4 regions of the Streptomyces sp. NPDC031100 genome follow, and region 1 is predicted to be linked to each of the others. Evidence: riboswitches for the same ligand, from Rfam matches in the RefSeq annotation. Region 1 holds a riboswitch; each other region holds the start of a gene.
The links. A riboswitch is a leader RNA that binds a small molecule or an ion and turns the genes downstream of it on or off. The one in region 1 is predicted to bind cobalamin.
Positions count from the first base shown of each region.

Region 2: linked by a shared signal. The riboswitch ahead of nicT (Nickel transporter NicT) and the one ahead of ACZ5DS_RS05445 ((2Fe-2S) ferredoxin domain-containing protein) in region 1 are both predicted to bind cobalamin.
Region 3: linked by a shared signal. The riboswitch ahead of metE (5-methyltetrahydropteroyltriglutamate--homocysteine S-methyltransferase) and the one ahead of ACZ5DS_RS05445 ((2Fe-2S) ferredoxin domain-containing protein) in region 1 are both predicted to bind cobalamin.
Region 4: linked by a shared signal. The riboswitch ahead of ACZ5DS_RS12965 (ribonucleoside-diphosphate reductase subunit alpha) and the one ahead of ACZ5DS_RS05445 ((2Fe-2S) ferredoxin domain-containing protein) in region 1 are both predicted to bind cobalamin.

Region 1 covers NZ_JBVIGN010000002.1:265,238-269,242, forward strand. The annotation lists gene ectB (diaminobutyrate--2-oxoglutarate transaminase) at 1-1,230, shown strand, start outside; gene ACZ5DS_RS05440 (SDR family NAD(P)-dependent oxidoreductase) at 1,440-2,273, opposite strand; cobalamin riboswitch at 2,445-2,567, shown strand; gene ACZ5DS_RS05445 ((2Fe-2S) ferredoxin domain-containing protein) at 2,628-3,065, shown strand; cobalamin riboswitch at 3,156-3,301, shown strand; gene ACZ5DS_RS05450 (CbtB domain-containing protein) at 3,337-3,558, shown strand; gene ACZ5DS_RS05455 (CbtA family protein) at 3,580-4,005, shown strand, end outside.
Region 2 covers NZ_JBVIGN010000008.1:398,267-402,271, reverse strand. The annotation lists gene ACZ5DS_RS24540 (ScbA/BarX family gamma-butyrolactone biosynthesis protein) at 1-557, shown strand, start outside; tRNA gene ACZ5DS_RS24535 (tRNA-Arg) at 934-1,006, shown strand; gene ACZ5DS_RS24530 (hypothetical protein) at 1,063-1,203, shown strand; partial or broken gene ACZ5DS_RS24525 (serine hydrolase domain-containing protein) at 1,304-1,588, shown strand; gene ACZ5DS_RS24520 (ArsR/SmtB family transcription factor) at 1,581-1,979, opposite strand; cobalamin riboswitch at 2,060-2,249, shown strand; gene nicT (Nickel transporter NicT) at 2,277-3,386, shown strand; gene ACZ5DS_RS24510 (sigma-70 family RNA polymerase sigma factor) at 3,561-4,005, opposite strand, start outside.
Region 3 covers NZ_JBVIGN010000015.1:244,487-248,491, reverse strand. The annotation lists gene metE (5-methyltetrahydropteroyltriglutamate--homocysteine S-methyltransferase) at 1-1,730, opposite strand, end outside; cobalamin riboswitch at 1,883-2,106, opposite strand; gene ACZ5DS_RS35135 (hypothetical protein) at 2,551-2,724, shown strand; gene ACZ5DS_RS35130 (MFS transporter) at 2,748-4,005, opposite strand, start outside.
Region 4 covers NZ_JBVIGN010000004.1:236,767-240,771, reverse strand. The annotation lists gene ACZ5DS_RS12975 (DUF3311 domain-containing protein) at 1-196, shown strand, start outside; gene mctP (monocarboxylate uptake permease MctP) at 193-1,803, shown strand; cobalamin riboswitch at 1,957-2,081, shown strand; gene ACZ5DS_RS12965 (ribonucleoside-diphosphate reductase subunit alpha) at 2,208-4,005, shown strand, end outside.

The DNA of each region.
Region 1 (4,005 bases):
TCTGAAGTCCGCAGCTACTGCAGGAACTGGCCGGTGGTGTTCGACCAGGGGCGCGGCAGCCGCATGTTCGATCGCGACGGCCGCGTCTATCTGGACTTCTTCGCTGGTGCCAGCGCCCTGAACTACGGTCACAACCACCCCGTGCTCAAACGGGCGCTGCTCGACTACCTCGAGAAGGACGGGGTGACCCACAGCCTGGACATGTTGACCGCCGCCAAGGAGGACTTCCTCACCGAGTTCGCGGCGCGGGTGCTCGGCCCGCGCCGACTGGACTACCGGGTACAGTTCCCCGGCCCCACCGGGACCAACAGCGTGGAGGCCGCGCTCAAGCTGGCCCGCAAGGTGACGGGGCGTCAGACGATCGTCGCCTTCACCGGTGCCTTCCACGGCATGTCGCTGGGTTCACTGGCCGCTACGGGAAACGCCGCCAAGCGCGCGGGTGCCGGCGTTCCGCTCGGACACACCTTGCGCATCCCCTACGACGGGTTCGCCGGAGGCCAGGTGTCCGGGCTGAAGCTGCTGGACAGCATGCTTGCCGACAGCAGCAGCGGCCTGGATCTCCCCGCAGCCGTCATCGTGGAGACCGTGCAGGGTGAGGGCGGCGTCAACCCGGCCGGCTCGACCTGGCTCGCCGACCTCGCGGAGCTGTGCAGCCGGCGCGGCATCCTCTTGATCATCGATGACATTCAGATGGGCTGCGGCCGCACGGGGCCCTTCTTCAGCTTCGAGGCCGCCGGGATCACGCCGGACATCGTCTGCCTGTCCAAGTCCATCAGCGGATACGGCCTGCCGATGTCCCTCACGCTCTTCCGCACCGAGTTGGACGTATGGCAACCGGGCGAGCACAACGGCACGTTCCGCGGCAACAACCCGGCATTCGTGACGGCGGCCGCCGCCCTGCGGGAGTTCTGGGCGGACAGCACCCTGGAGAAGCGGACCCAGGAACGGGCCCTCCTGTTCGAGGAGAGGCTGGGCGAGCTCGCCGATCGGCACGCGGCGCATGTGGCGGAGTCGCGTGGTCGTGGCCTGGTGTGGGGTCTGGCCTTCCGGGAGCCGAGCATGGCCCGGCAGGTCGCTGACGGGGCATTCGCCCGGGGGCTCCTGGTGGAGACGTCGGGCTCCTACGACGAGGTGGTGAAGCTCATGCCGGCCCTGACCTCCACGGACGAAGAACTGACCGAGGGGCTCGGCATCCTGCAGGACTCGGTGGCGTCAGCCGTGGGTGCCTGAGCGCGCACCCGGAGCCGTCGGCGGGGCTGTCACTGGAGCCCCGCCGCGGCTCCTACCGGAGGGGCGGACCGTGTCCCGTACGGTTCCGTCGGCCGTTTTCACCGCGATCACCGTCAAGGGCCCCCGTGACCACCTCGACCGTTGTCCACGCGTAGGCCGGTGATCCGTGCAGCGTGATGACGACCTTGTCCCCGGACAGCGGGCGGTACTCACTGCGGAGCGGTCGAGTCCTCGCCTCCGCGTGGCGCGATGTGGAAGTCGAAGCCGAGTGTTCCCGGGTCGAGGGCCGTTGCCCCGCCGTCGACGGTGAGCACGGCACCGTTGACGTACGACGCGGCGGGGGAGAGCAGCCAGCCGATCGCCTCCGCGATCTCGCGCGGGTCACCCGGTCGTCCCATGGGCAGCAGCCGGGTGGCCTCTTCGTAGGCGGCCTCCACGCCCCCGTCCCGCAGGTCTGCCTCCTCCACGAAGCGCGCCATGCGTCGGTCGGCCATCTCGGTTCGTACCCAGCCGGGGCACACGATGTTGGCCCGCACCCCCTGACGCCCGTAGTCGACGGCGACGGAACGGCAGAGCTGGAGCAGGGCGGCCTTGGAGGTGGCGTACGGGGCGTTGCCCGCGCCGTTGCGCAGCGCGGACACCGATGCGACGGCGACCACCGCACCCCTGGACTCCAGCAGGTGCGGGATCGCCGCGCGCAGGAGCAGCAGCGGACCGGTGAGGTTGGTGCGCATCACTTCGTCCCAGTCGGCCGAGGACAGGTCACCGACGGCTCCTCCGCGTCCGATTCCTGCGTTGAGCACGAGTCCGTCGAGCCGTCCGTAGGAGTCCAGAGCCGCTCGCACGAGACCCTCGGCCGCATCGGGGTCCCCGACGTCCGAGGGATACGCCAGGACCCCGGTCTCGTGCGCGAGGCGTTGCAGGGGCTCGGGGCGGCGGCCGGAGACGACCACCTGGTGGCCACCCTCACGCAACAGCCGGGCCGTGGCCTCCCCGATGCCCGTGCCCCCGCCGGTCACGACGACAACCCGCTGATCCGCCACTGTGGTCAAGCTCCTTCACCGAGGTCACCTGGAGCATCCGACTCTAGGACCGACGGCTCCAGCGCTGACGACTTCCAGCCAGGGTCAGGGCCCACGGGTCGCTGGTCGCGCCCGCATGACGGCGTCTCGTCCGCGATGGGATGATGATCGGCGACAAGGCGACGGCGATCCGAGGAAGCCGGTGTGAATCCGGCGCGGTCCCGCCACTGTGATCGGTGAGCGAGTTCCGACAGGCCACTGCCCGCGTGGGGCGGGAAGGCCGGGACGAGCGACGACCCGAGAGCCAGGAGACTCACGCGGTCGCCTCCTCGACGGACACCGGGGCGGATCTCCCCGGGGGAGGGGTGGTGCGGCATGCCCGAGAGGCCGGCCGGAGAGAGGTTCGGTGACGAGGTGGTTGCGGAGGGGGCCGGCCGCCCGGTGCCGTGCCGTGTCGTCGTGTGCCGGGACTGCTGCTGCGGCAGTCCCAAGGTGATCGGCGTCGATCACGCGGCGCAGACCGCGCGTCTGCGGGCACAGGTGCCCGTGCGCATCTCCGCCTGCCTCGACGTGTGCGAGCAGGCCAACGTCATCGTCGTACAGCCTTCCGCGGCCGGCCGGGCCGCCGGTGGCCGGCCGGTATGGCTGGGGCTGGTCAACGACCCCGACGCGACGGAGGACATCACGGACTGGGTACGCGCGGGCGGCCCAGGTGTCGCACCCCTGCCGGAGATCCTCGGCCTCTACACCTTCACACCGCCGCGGCTCGCTGCGGCCTCCCGGGAGCGGCGCGGCGTCGACGGCCTTCGCTGAGAACAGGCCGGATCTTCGCCGAGAACGGGCTGACGGGACTGGGTATTTGCCGAGAGGAAGATCACGCCAAGGGGGTGCGGTCTTGGCCAGGCAGGCGGCGCGCGGTACGGTCTGTCCGATATTGACGACGGCGAGACGGAAGCCGGTGGGAATCCGGCACGGTCGCGCCACTGTATGCGAGACACCCCAAGGGCGTTTCGTGAGTCAGACCCGTGGCCGTCGTCCTGTGCACCACCGAGATGGGACGCGAACTCCCAGAGGAGGTTCTGCCATGGCGCAGACCGTCGCCCAGCCGACAGCCACCACCCCCGTCGTTCCCGCCACGTTGCCGCTGAAGGCGATAGCTCCCTGGGCTGTCTTCTTCGGCATCCTGATGCTCGTCCTGCTCTACTTCGTCGGCGCCGAGCAGGGCGTCACCTCCGTGTTCAGCGGCACGGACGTCCACGAGTGGGTGCACGACGCCCGTCACCTGCTCGGTTTCCCCTGCCACTGAGGCGGGGGACGCCGCACACCCATGAACTCCGCAACGGTAAGAAACCTCCTCGTGCGGGGCATGCTCGCCGGCCTTGCGGCCGGTGTGCTCGCCCTGGTCGCCGCCTACTTCCTCGGTGAGCCGAACGTCGACAGCGCGATCAGCTTCGAGGAAGCCCACTCCCACGAGCACGGGATGGAAGTCGTCTCCCGCTCCCTGCAGTCCACCGCCGGTCTCGCCACCGGTGTCCTCGTCTACGGGGTCGCCTTCGGCGGCATCGCGGCGCTCGCGTACTGCTTCGCGCTCGGCCGGGTGGGCCGCTTCAGCCCGCGGGCGACCGCGCTGCTGCTGTCCGGCTGCGCGCTCCTGGCCGTGTACGTCGTCCCGTTCCTGAAGTACCCGGCCAATCCGCCGTCGGTCGGCAACCCCGACACCCTCGGCAAGCGGACCGCCCTGTACTTCCTGATG
Region 2 (4,005 bases), on a different contig from region 1:
GCCTGGTGTCGATGGTCATGCACACCACCGCGTACCTGGACGGACAGCGCATGGGAACGGCCACCACCGCCTTCGCCAACCGCACCCCCGCCCTGTACCAGCGCCTGCGCGGACCGCGGCGCGACCTTGAGACCGTGCGCCGCACGGCGTTGCCGCTCGCCCCGGCGCTACGGCCCGCAGCCGTCGGTCACTGCCTGCCGTGGAACGTGGTTCTGGCCCCCACGGTCCGGGCGGACCGGTGGCAGCTGCGCGCCGACCTGGACCACCCGGTGCTGTTCGACCACCCCGTCGACCACGCACCCGGCATGCTCCTCCTGGAGGCCGTACGGCAGGCCGCGCACGCGCACCGGCCCACCGGCATGGTCAGCGGCATGTCGGTCACCTTCGACCGCTGGGTGGAACTGGACGAGCCCAGCTGGGTGTCCGTGACTCCGCTGGCCGGCGGCGATCTGAAGGTCACCATCGAACAGGACCGGACGGTCTGCCTCAGCGCCGAGGTGACGACCACACGGCCGGCCCCGGTACACAGCGCCACGCGCGTACCCGCCCTCACCTGAGGCGACCACCCTCCCTCGTCCGAGGCGACCACCCGCCCTCATCCGAGAGGCGTTCGCCCGCCCGTCGCTCCGCACAGCGACCGGCCACACCCCGCACCACCGAGGAGCTCCGGCGGCGCGGCACCCAGCCAGTCCACACGGCGGCAAACCGGCCTGCACGGCCATGAACCTGCCCGCACGGCCATGAACCCGGCTGCACCGCGACACACCGGCCCGCCCGCTCCACGCAGCTCGTAGACACCAGCGCCCGCCCGTGCCCCGATCCGGTACTCTGTGGATCGGGCGCCCAGGCGGGCGCTGTGGCAGGACACGCGGACCCCCGCCCACACGCCACGGCGACCAGGCCAGACGCCCACGGCTTGATCGAGAAGCCTTCGCCTTCGTAGCTCAGGGGATAGAGCACCGCTCTCCTAAAGCGGGTGTCGCAGGTTCGAATCCTGCCGGGGGCACAGAGAAACACCAGGTCAGGGGCCCTTCCGTCCGGCGGACGGGAGGGCCCCTGCGCTTGCAGCACACATATGGCACGCATGCCGTGCGCGCGGATGGTGGGGAGCTGTGCAGGATGCCCGTCAAGGATGAGCTGGCCCTGCGCCGGTACGAGGAGCTGGTCGACCGGCTTGAATCGCTGACCTCGCGAGGCTGCTGAGGTGGTGGCCGCACTGGAGGGCGATGCCGCGTGACGTTCGCCAGCCCGGAGCCGTCGCCGGTGACCGGGGCGGTGCGCAGGGCGCGGACTGCGCCGCGGGACTTGCCCGACCCCTGCCGGATTCGGCACCGACTGGACCAGCTGTTCCTTGACCCTCCAGACCGGCAAGCTTCAGCCCACCCGTGGCCTGTTCTGGCACTCCGCCCCCGGCACGACCACCGAGCAGAGCGTCTGGGTCCACTACGGCTTCACCGGCACAGGCATGTGGATTGCACCCGCCACGGGCCGCTGGGCAGTGCTTCTGAGCAACATGCTCTACTACACCCGCGACCGCGGCCCCCTCACCGACGTCCGTAATGCCTTCCGGGCCCTCGCCTTCAGGTAACAGAATTTCGCGCGCCAGCTTTGCGATCAGCGCTTGTGTCCTGGGACGTGCAGTGTTTCAGCAGCGCGGAAATCCAGCCGTCGACGAGTCGGTAGCGGACGATCCGGCCGTCCTTCTCGCCCTCGACGATGCCCGCGGTCCTCAGCAGGCGCAGGGCTTGGGACACGGCGGTGTCCCTCATCCCCGTGGCGACGGAGAGGTCGGAGACGGCGATGGGGCCCGCCTCGTGGAGGGCCAGTAGCAGGGACAGGCGCCCGGGGTCGGAGAGCAGGGAGAAGCGGTCGGCCCAGGCGCGTACCCGCTCGGGTTCGCCGACGGCTGCGATGGCGTCGCAGACCCGATGGCCGTCGATGGTCCGCTGCCCGGCACGTTCCGCGGGGACGAGATGCATGCACTCATCATCGCAGTCATCGGCACCCTGGCTCCATATCTGCGCAGTTGTGCAGCCTTGCAGCCTCTACCTCCCGCCTTCTAGGGTGGGCGGGCCATGGTGTTCGGGAAGACCGGTGACAGTCCCTCAGGGACTCAGTCCGGAGCGGCCCTCGCCACTGTGATCGGGGAGTTCCCGCCCCATGCGTTGCCACTGGCCTCACGGCCGGGAAGGCAGGGGCGGGCGCGATGACCCGTCAGCCAGGAGACCGGCCACGGCAGCACGAAGCTGATCCACGAGGTGTTGGAGCGTGACCGTATGACCGTGTCCCGAGGCGTGCCCGAAACCGCCGCCGCCCCTTCCTTCCGGTGGCGGCGCGAGGACACCGTCCGCACCGCCGGCCTGCTGGCTGTGATCGTCGCTCTGCACGTGGTCGCCTTCGGGATCCTCTTCCTGCTCGTGGTCCCGCACCACTACGAGGTCGGAACCAAGGCGTTCGGGGTCGGGCTGGGCATCACGGCCTACACCCTCGGTATGCGGCACGCCTTCGACGCGGACCACATAGCCGCGATCGACAACACCACCCGCAAGCTGATGGCCGACGGCAAGCGGCCGGTCTCGGTGGGCTTCTGGTTCGCGCTCGGACACTCCAGCGTGGTCGTCGTCATGGCCGCGCTGGTCGCCGGCGGCGCCAAGCTCGCGGGCACCCTGATGAACGACGGCTCCCGGACCCACCAGGTCCTCGGCACCGTGGGCACCACGGTCTCCGGCGGCTTCCTGTACCTGATCGCCGCCCTCAACCTCGTGGCGCTGTTCGGCATCGCCCGCGTCTTCAGGGCGATGCGGAACGGGCAGTACGACGAGGCCGAGCTGGAGGCCCACCTCGACTCACGCGGGTTCATGAACCGCATCCTGGGCCGGCTCACCAAGTCCATCCGCCGCCCCGGCCAGATGTTCCCGCTCGGCTTCCTCTTCGGCATCGGCTTCGACACCAGCACCGAGGTGCTGCTCCTCGCCCTGGCCGGCAACGGTGCCGCCGCCGGCCTGCCCTGGTACGCGGTCCTGTGCCTGCCCCTCCTCTTCGCGGCGGGCATGAGCCTGTTCGACACCCTCGACGGCACCTTCATGAACTTCGCCTACCAGTGGGCCTTCTCGAACCCGGTCCGCAAGGTGTTCTACAACCTCACCATCACCGGCCTGTCCATCGCGGTGGCCTTCTTCGTCGGCACGATCGAGCTGGTCGGGGTGCTGCACGACAAGCTGGGCCTGAGCGATGACGTCTCCGGCTGGATCGCGGCCCTGAACCTGGACAGTGTCGGCTACGTCATCGCCGGGCTGTTCGTGGTCGTCTGGGCCCTGGCCATCGGCTACTGGCGCCTGGCGAAGGTCGAGGAGCGCTGGAGCGCCCGCACGGCCGACAGCGGCTGACGACACAGGGGTCGTCACTTTGAACTTTGCCTTCGAACCTGATGCAGTTCCCCTACGGCGGGGCACGGACAAGTCCTCACGGCTGACGGCGGCGCCCGTCGGCAACCAGTGCGCCGCCGGAACCGCCATACGGCCCGGACCACTTGGCGATCCGGGCCGTCGCCGAAGGACCGATCAGGCCGCTGCGGCCACCGGCGCGGAGTGCTCGGCCTCGTCCAGCCACGCGATCAAGGAGGTGCGGGCGCGGGCGACCCGGGAGCGCACCGTGCCGATCGGGCAGTCGCTGACAAGGGCCGCCTCCGCGTAGGGAAGTCCCACCAACTGGGTGAGGACGAATGCCTCGCGGCGGTCGTCGGGAAGCGTGTCCAGCAGTTCGGTGAGGGCGACGCCGTCGTCGAAACCGGGCACATCGCGTGGCTGGGTGCGTTCGGCGGCCGACTGCCAGTCGTCCGTGTCCGACAAGCGGGGGCGGGACGAGCTGTAGCGGATGCTGTCGATCACGGCACGACGGGCGATGGAGAGCAGCCAGGTCCGGGCCGAGGAGCGGCCTTCGAACCGGTGCAGGCTGCCCAGGGCCCGCAGGAAAGTGTCCTGGGTCAGGTCGTCGGCGCTCTGGGGG
Region 3 (4,005 bases), on a different contig from region 1:
GACCAGGCGAGCATGGTGACCGGGCCGGTGAGCATGCCCTTGACCGGGCGGTCGGTGCGGGACTGGGCGTACGTCGTCCAGCGCACCGTCATCGGTTCGGGGCGGGAGATGTCGCCGGCGAGGATCGGCGGGCGCACGTGACGGGTGCCGTAGGACTGGACCCAGCCGTGCTGGGTGGCGAGGTAGCCGGTGAGCTGTTCGGCGAAGTACTGGACCATGTCGTTGCGTTCGGCCTCGCCGTGCACCAGGACGTCCAGGCCGGCCTGCTCCTGGAAGGCGATCACCTCCTGGATCTCCGCCCTGACACGCTCCTCGTATCCGGCCGTGTCGATCCGCCCGGCCCTCAAGTCGGCGCGCGCGGTGCGCAGTTCGCCGGTCTGCGGGAAGGAGCCGATGGTCGTCGTGGGCAGCAGCGGCAGCCGCAGGTGGGCGCGCTGGGCCGCGGACCGCTCGGGGTACGGCTGGGAGCGGCGGGCGTCCGCGTCGGTGACGGCGGCGGTGCGGGCCCGGACGGCCGGGTCGCGCGTGATGGGGGAGGCTGCCCGGGAGGCGAGGTCGGCGCGGTTGGCGGACAGTTCGGCGGCGATGGAGTCCGGGCCGCGGGTGAGTCCGTGGGCCAGGGTGACGATCTCGCTCGTCTTCTGCCGGGCGAACGCGAGCCAGCGTCGGATCTGCGGCTCGATGTCCCGCTCCGCCGAGGCGTCGAGCGGGACGTGCAGCAGGGAGCAGGAGGCCGAGACGTCGACCCGGTCGGCCAGGCCGAGCAGGGTGCCGAGCATGGCGAGGGACTTTTGAAGGTCGTTGACCCAGATGTTGCGGCCGTTGACGACACCGGCGACCAGGCGCTTGCCGGGCAGCCCGCCGGCGGCCGCGAGTGCGTCCAGGTTGGCGGCGGCCGCCTCGGTGAAGTCCAGCGCGAGTCCGTCCACCGGCGCCTTGGCCAACACCGGCAGGGCCTGGCCGAGCCGGCCGAAGTAGGAGGCGACCAGCAGCCTGGGCCGGTCGGTGCCGGCGCCGAGATCGCGGTAGGCGCGGGCCGCGGCGTTCACCTCGGCCGGGGTGCGGTCCTGGACGAGGGCGGGTTCGTCCAGCTGGACCCACTCCGCGCCTGCCGCGTGCAGGTCGGCGAGGACCTCGGCGTACACCGGAAGCAGCCGGTCGAGGAGGGTGAGCGGGTCGAAGTCGGCGGCCACGCCCGGCGCGGGCTTGGCGAGCAGGAGGTAGGTGACCGGGCCCACGAGGACGGGTCGGGCCGTGACTCCCAGGGCCAGGGCTTCCCTGAGTTCTGCGACCTGCTTCGAGGCGTCGGCTGTGAACACCGTGTCCGGGCCCAGCTCCGGAACCAGGTAGTGGTAGTTGGTGTCGAACCACTTGGTCATCTCCAGCGGCGCCGCGTCCTGCGTGCCGCGGGCCATCGCGAAGTATCCGGCCAGTGGGTCGGCGGCGACGGCGTTCCGGTGGCGTGCGGGGATCGCGCCGATCATGACGGTGGTGTCGAGCACGTGGTCGTAGTACGAGAAGTCGCCGGTCGGCACTTCGTCGATGCCGGCGTCCGCCAGCTGCCGCCAGTGGGTGCGGCGCAGCTCGGCGGCGGTGACGCGCAGGGCGTCGGCGGTGACGCGGCCCTTCCAGTAGCCCTCGATCGCCTTCTTCAGTTCCCGGTGCTGTCCCTGACGGGGGTAGCCGTACACGGTGGCCCGTGCTGCCGCGGCTGCGGACTTGGTGGTCACGGAGATCTCCTTCGCGAGATGAATCCCTGAGATCCCGGGGACGGGACGAGAGCGCGAAGGGGTGACGGACCGGACGGCAACGGCCGGAGCCGTCCGTTCGGTGTGCACGCCGACCCGCCCTAGAGGTCACCGGGATGTCCGCGCACGAGTGCTTCGCACGCGGGCAGTTGGCAGGTCTTCGGACTCGCGGGCACGTCCTCTTTCGAGGAGGACACCTACTGGCCGTCGCTTCCCAGGCCCCGTACGTCGGGCCCAGTGCGTATGACGGCGGTCGTTCCTGCTCACCGCTGCGGGGCAGTCCCGGATTCCCACCGGGTTCCCTCTTGCGACGCATCCCGCCTGGCGGACGGGGCGAACCAGCTGCACCGGCAAGCCTAAAGGGTGTCGTGCGCAGCCGGGGCGTCACTCCACGATTCGGACGGGGCGAACAACCAGTGCACCCTCAAGGTGATCGACGCCGACACCTGCAAGCCGGTGAAGAACGCCGCCGTCGACGTCTGGCACGGCGCCCGCCGTGCCGAGGCCCTGCTTGCCCCCAGCCTGCCCCAACCCCGCAGCGAGCGGCGCGTCTGCGCGGAGCCGGTCGCTGCGCCCGACGGCACCGAGGTGTTCTCCTCTTCCACCGCACCGCGCTGGGCTTGCCCCGAGCCCGACGGACGAACCCGGCACCCGCGCCCAGCACGTGGCCTTCGCCGTGGACGACATCGTCGCGGCGGTGCGCAGCTGCCGAAGCGGCAGGCGCCAACCTGCTGCGGGTTCCGGCCAATTACTACGACGACCGGCGGGCGCGGTACGAACTCCGGGAGGACGAGGCGGAGACGTGTACCGCGCACTCGGCATCCTCTACGACCGGGACGAGCACGGCCGCGAGTTCCGGCACTGCCACACGGAGACGGTAGGCCACGTCTTCTTCGAACTCGCGCAGCGCACCGGCGGCTACCGCGGATACGGCGCCGCCAACGCTCCCATCCGACCGGCCGCCCAGCGGAGGTGATCCGCCGGACGGCCTGCCGCTCGTCAGCCCTCGGACGCGCCGGCAGCCAGGGGAACCGAGGCCGGGGCGGCGCTCCGGCCGGTCCGCCGGGCAAGCGGTACGAGGGCGATGGCGAGCGCGCCCACCAGGCCGGCCAGGGCGAAGGTGGTGAAGCCCCAGCTCTCGTTGCCGCTGTCGGCCAGCGCGCCGATCAGCCAGGGGCCCACGACGGCGCCGGTCCGGCCGACACCGGTGACCCAGCCCAGACCCGCCGCACGCTCGCCGTCGCGGTAGACGGTGCTGGTGGCGGCGTAGACCATGACCTGCGCGCTGAACAGCCACACACCGGTGACCGCGACGACGGCGTACGTGACGCCCAGCGGGAGGCGAGTCTCGAGCAGCAGCGCCCCGGCGGCGGTCAGCACGAACCAGATCGCCGACACCCGGACCGCTCCGAACCTGTCGGCGGCGCGGCCCGCGATCAGCAGGCCGACGATGCCGCCCGCGTTGATGACGAGCAGAAAGCTGACGGAGGAGTTCAGCCCGTAGCCGGAGGCGCGCATCATCTGCGGCAGCCAGGTGCTCACGCCGTACACGAGGAGCAGTCCGCAGAACGAGGCCAGCCACAACAGCGGGGTCGCCCACCGCGCCTCGGGGTGGAACAGCGCGCGTACGGCGGCCAGGCGGCCCCTGGCCCCGGCGGCCGGCGCGGCGACGGCGGTGGGCCGGGGCAGACCGTACCGGTCGGCGACGCCCTCTGCCTGCTCCCGGTCGCCGCGCGCGAGCAGCACGCCGGGCGACTCGGGCAGCAGGGCGAGCAGCAGCGGCACGGCGACCACGGCGGGCAGGACGCCCGCCCCGAACACCCAGCGCCAGCCCGCCGTCGGGGCCAGGGTCAGGCCCAGGCCGGTGGCGGCCATGCCGCCCACGTGGTACGAGGTCATCAGCAGCCCGGTGGTCAGGGCGGCCCGGCGTGGCGGTGCGAACTCCATGACCAGGGCCAGGCACAGCGGCATCAGCCCGCCGAGGCCGAGGCCGGCGACGAACCGGCCGGCCCCGAACAGGCCCACGCCCGGGGCCAGGGCGCAGATCGCCGAGCCGACGGAGAAGAGCGACACGCTGGCGACGAGCAACAGCCGGCGGCCGAGCCAGTCGGTGAGGTTTCCGGCGGTGAGGGCGCCGATCAGCATGCCGAACGTGGTCCAGCTGCCGATGGTGCCCGCGTCGGCCGGGGTCAGGCCGAGACCGGAGTCGTCGAGCATGTGCGGCATGACGGCGCCGTAAATGGTGACGTCCATGCCG
Region 4 (4,005 bases), on a different contig from region 1:
CGCGCCCTTCGTGGCGATGCTGTGGGTGGGCTCGTACGGCAAGAAGGATCCGGCGCTCATCGGGATCCCGTTCTTCTACTGGTACCAGATGCTGTGGGTCGTCATCTCCACCGCCCTCACGATGATCGCGTACAAGCTGTGGCAGCGTGACCAGAACGCCCGCAGGGCCACGCAGAACGAGGGGGCGGCCCGATGAAGGACGGCGTCAACGGCGTCGCGCTCGGCGTCTTCATCTTCTTCTTCCTGGCCGTCACGGTCATGGGCTTCCTCGCGGCGCGCTGGCGCCGGGCCGACGACGAGCACTCCCTGGACGAATGGGGCCTGGGCGGACGGTCGTTCGGCACCTGGATCACCTGGTTCCTGCTCGGCGGCGACCTGTACACGGCGTACACCTTCGTCGCCGTACCGGCGGCGATCTACGCGGCGGGCGCGGCCGGCTTCTTCGCGGTGCCGTACACGATCCTGGTCTACCCGCTGATCTTCACGTTCCTGCCCCGCCTGTGGTCGGTCTCGCACCGCCACGGCTACGTCACGACCTCGGACTTCGTGCGCGGCCGCTTCGGCTCCAAGGGCCTGTCGCTGGCCGTGGCGGTCACCGGCATCCTGGCGACGATGCCCTACATCGCGCTCCAGCTCGTCGGCATCCAGGCCGTGCTGGACGTGATGGGCGTCGGCGGCGGCGAGAACACCAACTGGTTCGTCAAGGACCTGCCGCTGCTCATAGCCTTCGGCGTGCTGGCCGCGTACACCTACTCCTCGGGTCTGCGGGCGCCCGCGCTGATCGCGTTCGTGAAGGACACGCTGATCTACATCGTCATCGCGGTGGCGATCATCTACATCCCGATCAAGCTGGGCGGGTTCGACCACATCTTCGCCAAGGCCGGCGACAAGTTCACGGCGGCGGGTGCGGGCGGTCTCGTACCGGCCCCCGCGGGCCAGTGGACGTACGCCACGCTGGCGCTCGGCTCGGCGCTCGCGCTGTTCATGTACCCGCACTCGATCACCGCGACGCTGTCCTCCCGCAGCCGTGAGGTGATCCGGCGCAACACCACGATCCTGCCGCTGTACTCGCTGATGCTGGGCCTGCTGGCCCTCCTCGGCTTCATGGCGATCGCGGCCGGGGTGAAGGTCTCCAACAACCAGCTGGCGATCCCGCAGTTGTTCGAGGACATGTTCCCCAACTGGTTCGCGGGCGTGGCCTTCGCGGCGATCGGCATCGGCGCCCTCGTGCCCGCGGCCATCATGTCCATCGCGGCGGCGAACCTCTTCACCCGCAACATCTACAAGGACTTCATCAAGCCCGACGCCACGGCCGAGCAGGAGACCCGGGTCTCCAAGCTCGTCTCGCTGCTGGTGAAGGTGGGCGCGCTGGTCTTCGTCCTGACGATGGACAAGACGGTCGCCATCAACTTCCAGCTGCTGGGCGGCATCTGGATCCTGCAGACCTTCCCGGCCCTGGTCGGCGGCCTCTTCACGCGCTGGCTCCACCGCTGGGCGCTGCTCGCCGGCTGGGCGGTCGGCATGGTCTACGGCACGCTCGCCGCGTACGGGATCGCCTCCCCGACGAACCCGGCACAGAAGCACTTCGGCGGCAACGCCAAGGAGATCCCGGGCATCGGGGAGATCGGTTACATCGGCCTGACGGCGTTCGTCCTCAACGTCGTGGTCACCGTGGTCCTCACCCTCGTCCTGAGGGCCGTGAAGGCCCCCGAGGGCCTGGACGAGACCAGGCCGGAGGACTACACGGCGGACGCGGGCGAGCCGGGGGTCCAGGTGGAACTGACCCCGACGGCAACACCCTAGGGAGCGCACAACCCGCAGCGGGCCGCCGGCATCGAGCAACAACGGCGGCCCGTTCTCATGCCTCCCGCCATACACAAGTTGACGCTCTGAAGCCACCACGACACACAACAGACACAACATCTGGGGGTGACACCACGACCCGGCACTAGATGTATGCTCATCCTCGCTGTCGCCGCAGGGGAATCCGGTGCGAATCCGGAACTGTCCCGCAACGGTGTACTTGCGTGCATCCGCACGCCTGTGTCAGTCCGAGGACCTGCCGGCAGCGTGCGCCCGGCCGTCCGGTCCGGGTGCCTTCAGACGTCCGGGCCTCGTGGAGTGGGCCGGTGGACGCGACGCCGTGTGCGCTCGTGCTGCCCCCTGCCCTCCGCAAGGCCCCCGTGCCGAGCGAGGGAGAGCCCCACGTGACCATCGCGCCAGCCGACCCGGCTTCAGCCATCGAGGCCATCGAAGCCCCGGTGGAGACCGACGGTCCCGGTGCCGCGCTGCTGCGGACCCTGACCGAGCTGACCGCCGACCTCCCCGACGCCGACCCCGGCCGGGTCGCCGCGGCCGCGCTGCGGGGCCGGTCCGCTCGCGCGGACGAGACGGAGCTGCGCGAGCTGGCCACCGAGGCGGCCGCCGGACTCATCTCCGAGGACCCCGCCTACTCGCGGCTGGCCGCCCGGCTGCTGACCCTCTCCATCCGCGCCGAGGCCGCCTCGCAGGGCGTGACGTCCTTCACCGAGTCCGTGGCCGTGGGACACCGGGAAGGGCTCGTCGCCGACCGGACCGCCGAGTTCGTGCGGCTGCACGCGGAGCGCCTCGACGCACTGGTCGACGCGGACGCCGACGACCGCTTCGGCTACTTCGGCCTGCGCACCCTGCACAGCCGCTACCTGCTCCGGCACCCGATCACCCGCAAGGTGATCGAGACGCCCCAGCACTTCATGCTCCGGGTGGCGAGCGGCCTCGCCGAGGACGACACCGCCCGCGCACTGGACGAAGTCGCCGCGCTCTACGGGCTCATGAGCCGCCTCGACTACCTGCCCTCCTCCCCCACGCTCTTCAACTCCGGCACGCGGCACCCCCAGATGTCGTCCTGCTACCTCCTCGACTCCCCCCTGGACGAGCTGGACTCCATCTACGACCGCTACCACCAGGTCGCCCGCCTCTCCAAGCACGCCGGCGGCATCGGTCTGTCGTACTCCCGGATCCGCAGCCGTGGTTCGCTGATCCGCGGCACCAACGGGCACTCCAACGGCATCGTCCCGTTCCTGAAGACCCTGGACGCCTCCGTCGCCGCCGTGAACCAGGGCGGCCGGCGCAAGGGCGCGGCCGCGGTGTACCTGGAGACCTGGCACTCCGACATCGAGGAGTTCCTGGAGCTGCGCGACAACACCGGTGAGGACGCCCGCCGTACGCACAACCTCAACCTGGCGCACTGGATCCCGGACGAGTTCATGCGCCGGGTCAACCTGGACGAGCAGTGGTCGCTGTTCTCCCCGGCGGACGTGCCGGAGCTGGTCGACGTGTGGGGCGCGGAGTTCGACGCGGCCTACCGCAAGGCGGAGGCGGCGGGGCTCGCGAAGAAGACCATCCCGGCCCGCGACCTGTACGGCCGGATGATGCGTACCCTCGCGCAGACCGGCAACGGCTGGATGACCTTCAAGGACGCCGCCAACCGGACGGCCAACCAGACGGCCCTGCCGGGCCATGTCGTCCACTCCTCCAACCTCTGCACGGAGATTCTGGAGGTCACGGACGACGGCGAGACGGCGGTCTGCAACCTGGGTTCGGTGAACCTGGGCGCGTTCGTCGCAGGCGGCGACATCGACTGGGAGCGGCTGGACGAGACGGTCCGCACCGCCGTCACCTTCCTCGACCGCGTCGTCGACATCAACTTCTACCCGACCGAGCAGGCGGGCCGGTCGAACGCCAAGTGGCGGCCCGTCGGCCTCGGCGCCATGGGTCTGCAGGACGTCTTCTTCAAGCTGCGTCTGCCCTTCGACTCGGACGAGGCCAAGGCCCTGTCCACGCGGATCGCCGAGCGCATCATGCTCGCCGCGTACGAGGCCTCCGCCGACCTCGCCGAGCGCAGCGGCCCGCTGCCGGCCTGGGAGAAGACCCGTACCGCCCAGGGTGTCCTGCACCCCGACCATTTCCCGGGCGTTCGCCTGACCTGGCCGGAGCGCTGGGCGGCCCTGCGCGAGCGGATCGCCG